Regions from separate parts of the Microbacterium sp. 10L49 genome, predicted to be linked through region 1. Evidence: predicted binding sites of a transcription regulator. Region 1 holds the regulator's gene; each other region holds the start of a gene.
The links. Region 1 encodes LexA, which represses DNA repair genes until DNA is damaged. Its sites were predicted from a motif close to TCGAACANNTGTTCGA; they were not measured.

Region 1 (2,265 bases):
CGATCACGGTCGAGTGGTCGCAGTACGCGCAGTCGCTCACGGCGAAGCCCATGAAGGGGATGCTGACGGGTCCGGTGACGATCCTGGCCTGGTCGTTCGTCCGCGACGACCAGCCGCTCGCCGAGACCGCCAACCAGGTGGCTCTTGCGCTGCGCGACGAGATCGCGGACCTGGAGGCCGCCGGCATCGGCGTCATCCAGGTCGACGAGCCGGCGCTGCGCGAGCTCCTGCCTCTCAAGCAGGCCGACCAGCCCGCGTACCTGGACTGGTCCGTCGGCTCCTTCCGCCTCTCCACCGCGGGCGCCGAGACGGCGACGCAGGTGCACACCCACCTCTGCTACTCGGAGTTCGGCGTCGTCATCGACGCGATCAAGGCGCTGGACGCCGACGTGACCTCGATCGAGGCCGCGCGCAGCCGCATGGAGGTCGTCACCGACATCGCTGCGTCGGGCTTCGACCACGGCATCGGACCGGGCGTCTACGACATCCACTCGCCGCGCATCCCCGACGCGTCCGAGGTGGAGACGCTCCTGCGCCGTGCCGTCGAGGAGATCCCCACGCGGCAGCTCTGGGTCAACCCGGACTGCGGTCTGAAGACCCGCGGCTACGAGGAGACCAACGCCTCGCTGCGCAACATCGTCGAGGCCACGCGCCGCGTCCGCGAGGACGTGTCGGTCGCGGTCTGACCTTCCCGCACCGGGCTTCATCGAGGCCCCCTCGCAAGCGCCGAGGCCCCCACCCAGATACGGATCTGAGAGGGGGCCTCGGTACGCAGAGGGGGCTTCGACGTGGAAGGGGCGGGAATCAGACCGCGCGCAGCACCGCTACGACCTTGCCGAGCACCGTCGCATCGTCGCCGAGGATCGGTTCGAATGCGCTGTTGCGGGGGAGCAGCCACACGTGGCCATCGCGACGGCGGAACGTCTTCACCGTGGCTTCGCCGTCGAGCATCGCGGCGACGATCTCGCCGTTCTCCGCCGTGCCCTGAGAGCGCACGACGACCCAGTCGCCGTCGCAGATGGCCGCGTCGATCATCGACTCGCCAGAGACCTTCAGCATGAACAGATCGCCCTTGCCGACGAGCTGACGGGGGAGCGGGAAGATCTCCTCGACCTGCTGCTCGGCGGTGATCGGCACACCGGCGGCGATCCGGCCCACGAGGGGCACGAGTGCCGCGTCGCCGACGGACGGGGCCGTATCGGCGGGATTCTCGGTGGATGTGCCGGGAAGGTCGATCAGGACCTCCATGGCCCGGGTCTTGCCGGCATCGCGACGCAGATAGCCGCTGAGCTCGAGCTGGCCGAGCTGATGCGTCACGCTGCTGAGGGACTTGAGGCCGACGGCGTCGCCGATCTCGCGCATGCTCGGCGGGTAGCCGTGCCGCGCGATCGAGGTCTGGATGACCTCGAGGATCGCCATCTGCTTCGCACTGAGGCTCTTGCGGCGCCGTGTCCGCGGGACCTCGGGGCCGGGGGTCGCACCGTCGCTCATGCCATCTCCTTCGTGTGCGTCGTGCCCTCGCGGATCGGTGGGATCGGCATGGATTCGCGGGCGGCGATTCGAATGTCGGTGGTCCGTGATGGGGTCTTCGTATCGAAACCGTATCCGAGATCGGGCCGGAATCGATAGATCTGTTCGAGCGTGTCGGCAAGTCTTCGGAACCGATATTCGAAGAAGTCTTGACAGATGTTCGAACTCGAAAGTAGTTTCGGTACGTAGGTTCGCCTCTCCAGAGGCCCGGATTCGAAGATTCTCATCAGAGGATGCGGATCCGGGGAGAGGCGGACCGACACAGACACTGAGGAGAAGCACCATGAGCAGCATCACCTTCGCCGGTCAGGTACCCGCCACGCGACTGCGGATCACCGCACGCGGCCGGCGCGTGCTCGCGGCGCTGGTCGCGCTCCCGGTGGCCGGAACGATCGCGTTCGCGGCGCTGAGCAGCGGATCCGCGCTCGCCTCCGGGGAGCAGACGACGGGCAACACCTTCGCGACCGTCACGGTGCAGCCCGGCGACACCCTGTGGTCGATCGCGGGCGAGATCGCGCCGAATGCCGACCCGCGCGACGTGGTCGCCGAGATCTCGAAGCTGAACCTCGTCGACGGAGGTGTGATCGAGGTCGGACAGCACCTGGCGATCCCGGCACGGTACGGATCGACCGGGCGCTGATCCCGTCCTTCGAAGCAGCTCGGCAACCCTGCGTCGGCGCAACTCGGCAACCGTACTTCGGCGTCGCTCAGCAACCGTACTTCGGCGTCGCTCAG
Region 2 (2,265 bases), on a different contig from region 1:
CGCCCATGCGGCGCACGGTGTCTATGCCGACGGGCTGGTCGATTCCGTCGATGAGCCCGTACCCGGTCCCGTTCGCGAGGTCGGCGGCGTTCACGCGGACGATCACAGTCGCCCCGTTCAACGTCTTGCTCTTCAGACAGGTGAGGGCGTGCTCGGCGAAGTGCACGAGCGCGTCGGCCTGGATCTGCCCCACGGTGCGCCGATCCGTCTCGGCCAGGGCCGGGTCGCGGTCGCGCCTCGCGGCGAATTCGGCAGACACGTATCCTTCGATCGCGGTCTTCACCGCCCCGGCCCGGGCGGGCTCCAGGACGGCGTTCAGATGCAGCATCCCGTCCCGTTCGAACATGCTCAGCGACGCCCGCGCCCGCGCCTCGTCTTCGCGCGGTGCGACACCATCCGGATCCAGGTACGCCTCCATCCGGGTGATCATGCGCCGGACCTCGTCCAATGACAGCCCGGGCGCCTTGGCGGCGAGCAGGCCTTCCGCCTCCGCGGCGATCGCCCGGCCGACTTTCGGGATCATCCGATCCAGGAACCCGACCAGCATGCCCGCGGCGACCGCCCCGATCCGCCCCGCCCCCAGCGCCTCCCGCACGGCGGGGAACTTCGCCGGCAGCACCTCCCCGATCAGATTCGTCCGCGGCGCGGTCGCCTCCCCGACCTTCACCAGCCGGACCGCATCCCCGGTCGATGCGCCCGTGGTCGTGGCAATCAGCTGCGCCGGGCTCCGGTATCCCTGCTGCTTCGCCAGGCTGTCCGGACCCAACTCGCGCCGGGACTCGTACGCGATCCCCGCCGCGACCTCCGCATGCACGCCGTCCGCGGTTCGCTTCACCAGGCCCAGCGCGTCGTTCACCGCCACCAGCTGCGCCCGCGACAACTCCGACCCAGACACTGCCTCACCCCACGCCGCCGCCAGAAGCCGGGTGGCTTCCAGAAGCGGATCGAGGGTGCTGGTCATGCTCCGATTCTACCAAGAATCGAACATTTCTTCTATGTTTTCGAATATCGATTTCACCCCAGATCTGGGGATTCTCTGTGCGGCTCGCGTCTTGATGGTGCGTCTATCTCCCCCGGGGCGGGGGCGCGAACTCCTTCACGCCTCGAGTCGTCCCTGTCAACAGATCCCAGAGCGAGCTGACGAGGGACGACGTGGCGGACGGGAGCGCTGCTGCGGCGCGCGCTCGCCGTCGTCGCGCCGCGAACCCGTCCAGCACGAGTGGCGCGGCGATGCCGATCAGGACCAGCGCCAGTCCGGCGAGCTGCCGCCCCTCGAGCACCTCGCCGGCCACGAGCACGCCGAGCAGCACGCCGGTGACCGGGTTGAGCAGACCGACGAGACCGACGGTGCCGGAGGGCAGGTGCTTGAGCGCTGCGAACCACGCGACGTTGGCGACGGCGGTCGCGACCAGGGTCAGGTAGCCGTACGCGGCCAGACCCGCGCCGTCGACCACGGGCGGCGGGCCCTCGACGACGGCCGCGAACGGGATGAGTGCGAGGCCTCCGAAGACGAGCTGCCAGGCGGTGGACGGGAGGATCCCGACCTCGGCGTTCCAGCGCTTGGCGAGGATGAACCCGATCGACGACATCGCCATCGCGGCGATCGAGGCGATCACGCCGCGAGGGTCGACGGAGTTCGTGGTGCCGAGCAGCATCAGCGCGACGCCGCCGATGCCGACGAAGGCGCCGAGCAGGCGCAGGATTCCCGGTCGTTCACGCAGGATCGCCCAGGCCGCGAGGGCGATCGCGACGGAGGAGGTCGCCATGATCGTCGACGCGATGCTCGTGGGCAGCAGCTGCGCCGCGGCGTAGACGAGCACGAAGAAGGCCCCGACGTTGAGGGTGCCCAGCACGGCGGACTTCCACCACCAGGAGCCCCGGGGGAGCCGTCGGACCAGGGCCAGGAGCAGCAGCCCGGCGGGCAGCGCGCGGATGGCGGCACCCCAGATCGGCGAGTCGGGGAGCCATTCGCGCGTGACGAAGTAGGTGCTGCCCCAGGCGATCGGAGCGATCATCGCGACGACGAACCAGCGCCAATTAGTTTCCATGGAAGACACTATAGCTTCCACGGAAGATATAGTGAAGGGATGACGGAGATCGACGACCAGGTGACGCGGATCCAGCAGGCGTGGCGGCGGGAGCGCCCCGATCTCGACGTGACCCCGATCGGCACGATCGGGCGCCTGCACCGGCTGGCGCTGGCGCTGACCGAGGAGCTCGTCGCCGTCTATCGCGAATACGGGCTGTCGGAGGGCGACTTCGACG
Region 3 (2,265 bases), on a different contig from region 1:
CCAAGGCACTCCTCATGCCGCTGCTCGCGCTGCCCGTGCTGCTGGCCTGGAAGTCGCTAGCGCCACGGGGCGCCGCATTCCTGCTGACCGTGGCGCTGTTCTTCTCCTGGCTCGGCGATGAGGCCGGGCTGTTCTTCCCGTTCGCGCCCGAACTGCCGCTCATGCTGGGTTTCTTCGGCGTTGCGCACCTCGCCTACATCCTGCTGTTCCTGCGCCACCTGCGCGTGCGCCGGCTTCCGATGTGGACCGTCGTCTACGTGCTGTGGTGGCTGTTCATGATCGCGATCCTCGGGCCGCACACCGGAGCGCTGCTCGCAGCCGTCGGCGCGTACGGCATCGTCCTGGCAGGCACGGCGGCGACGTCGGCGCGTTGCCGGGCGATGATCGCCTGGGGCGGCGCCTTCTTCCTCTCCAGTGACACGATCCTCGCGTTCCGCCTGTTCCTGCCCGACGCGATGCCCGACTGGACGAGCCCCGCGGTCATGATCACGTACACGATCGGACAGGGCCTGATCGTGGCCGGAGCGCTGCTGACGCTGCGCCGAGAGGATCCGGCAACCGCGCCATCTCGTGCCGTTCCGGCCGACCGCGCCCAGGGGTCGCCCGCATGAACGTCGAGCCATGGGCGAGCGGCCCTGTTCGCATCGACAGCTGGCTCTGGGCGGTGCGCGTGTTCAAGACGCGCTCCGCGGCGACGACCGCCTGCCGCGCCGGCCACGTGCGCCTCAACGGCGACAAGGTCAAGGCCGCGCAGACCGTGAAGATCGGCGACGAGCTGCGGATCCGGATCAGCGGGTTCGATCGGATCCTGATCGTCCGCCAGACGCTCGTCAAACGCGTCGGCGCACCGCTCGCCGCCGTCGCGGCCGAGGACCGCACCCCGCCGCGTGATCCGGTCGCCGCCGCCGGCCTGCGAGACCGCGGCGCGGGTCGGCCCACCAAGCGCGAGCGCCGCGACATCGACCGCCTGCGCGGTCGCGATCACGACGGAGATCGCTCCGATCGGTGAGCGATAATTCTCTCTTGATCAGGGAGAAAGTGTCTCCACACCCCTTCCTGTCTTCGAATTTCTGTTCTATACTGGGGACATGACCGAAGCCCCGCCTCCACCCGCCGCAGATCGCGGCGCACTGCTGGATGCGTGGGTGGCGAAGCGGGCTGAGATCGCACGACTCGAGGGCGAGGCGTCCGAGCTTCTCGCATCCCGGGCCGAGCTCTTCGACGCAGACGTTCGTGCCGATCCCCAGCACCGCGACATGATCCGCCGGTCGATGATCGCGGAGTACTCCGCTGCCGGGCGCATCTCCAAGACTGCTGCGGAACTCGGTTTCAACGACGCGGAGGCCCTGGACGAGTTCTTCCTGCGCTGCGTCACGCCCTGCGTCAGGGATCGATCACGGCGCAGCACGTCCGCGTGGTCGTCGCCGCGGCCGCTCCCGTTCGCGAGGCGGTGCTCAACGGCCGCCTCGATGCCGCGGTGCTCGCGGTGTACGAGACCGCCGCCCTCACGATCGCCGAGCACGAGACGCCCGCGCGCACACGGCCGCACGCCCGGCAGATCGCGGCGAGCCTCGCGGGAGAGAGCATCAGGGAGCGCCACGCCAGAGCAGCATCCGAACGCCAGGTCACGGTCCGACCCCTCGATGACGGTCTGGCTCTGCTGACGGCGGTACTGCCTGAGGTCTATGCCGTCGCGATCATGGATCGCCTCCGCAGCCTCGCGACGGCCGTCGCCGCCACGGGGCGGACACGACGCGAGAACGATCTCGACCTGATCTTCTCCGACCCGATCTCGGAGCGCTTCGCGGGCGCGGATCCTGAGGAGTTCCCCTTCCCCGAAGACCTCCTGCCCGACGACCCGCGGCTGGAGACGTACGATCGCATCTCGGCAGCAGGAACCTACGCCCTCGATCCGGATCATGACCTGCATGATCCCCGGACCGACACCTGCGAAGCCGCCACGGCCGGCCCCGGCTCCCGGCCCGAGTTCGTCGCCGCCGACGGCCGGACCCGCCGCGAGATCGAAGCCGACACCTTCATCGATCTGCTGCTCGCCTCGACACCCTCCGCGGCACTCGGCACGGGTCTGGAGCGGATCACCGCGACCGTGCAGGTCACGATCGCGGGAACCACTCTCGCCGGGGAGGACGACCGGCTGGCGGAGCTCGATGGGCATGGTCCGCTGCATCCAGACATCGCGCGGGATCTCGCCCGTCAGGCCGGTGGGTGGAACCGGCTGTTCCTCGATGCCACCGGAATGGTCAC

Region 2: the regulator LexA is predicted to act here: its motif matches at 981-996, upstream of AC1DCT_RS13160 (DUF222 domain-containing protein).
Region 3: the regulator LexA is predicted to act here: its motif matches at 1,063-1,078, upstream of AC1DCT_RS00170 (HNH endonuclease signature motif containing protein).

What each region holds. Positions count from the first base shown of each region.
Region 1 is NZ_JBFTIW010000002.1:37,450-39,714, reverse strand. Features, by position in the region: gene metE (5-methyltetrahydropteroyltriglutamate--homocysteine S-methyltransferase) at 1-686, shown strand, start outside; gene lexA (transcriptional repressor LexA) at 805-1,491, opposite strand; gene AC1DCT_RS04800 (LysM peptidoglycan-binding domain-containing protein) at 1,814-2,170, shown strand.
Region 2 is NZ_JBFTIW010000004.1:29,055-31,319, forward strand. Features, by position in the region: gene AC1DCT_RS13160 (DUF222 domain-containing protein) at 1-961, opposite strand, end outside; gene AC1DCT_RS13165 (DMT family transporter) at 1,065-2,048, opposite strand; gene AC1DCT_RS13170 (MarR family winged helix-turn-helix transcriptional regulator) at 2,088-2,265, shown strand, end outside.
Region 3 is NZ_JBFTIW010000001.1:33,286-35,550, reverse strand. Features, by position in the region: gene AC1DCT_RS00180 (lysoplasmalogenase family protein) at 1-611, shown strand, start outside; gene AC1DCT_RS00175 (RNA-binding S4 domain-containing protein) at 608-1,009, shown strand; gene AC1DCT_RS00170 (HNH endonuclease signature motif containing protein) at 1,202-2,265, shown strand, end outside.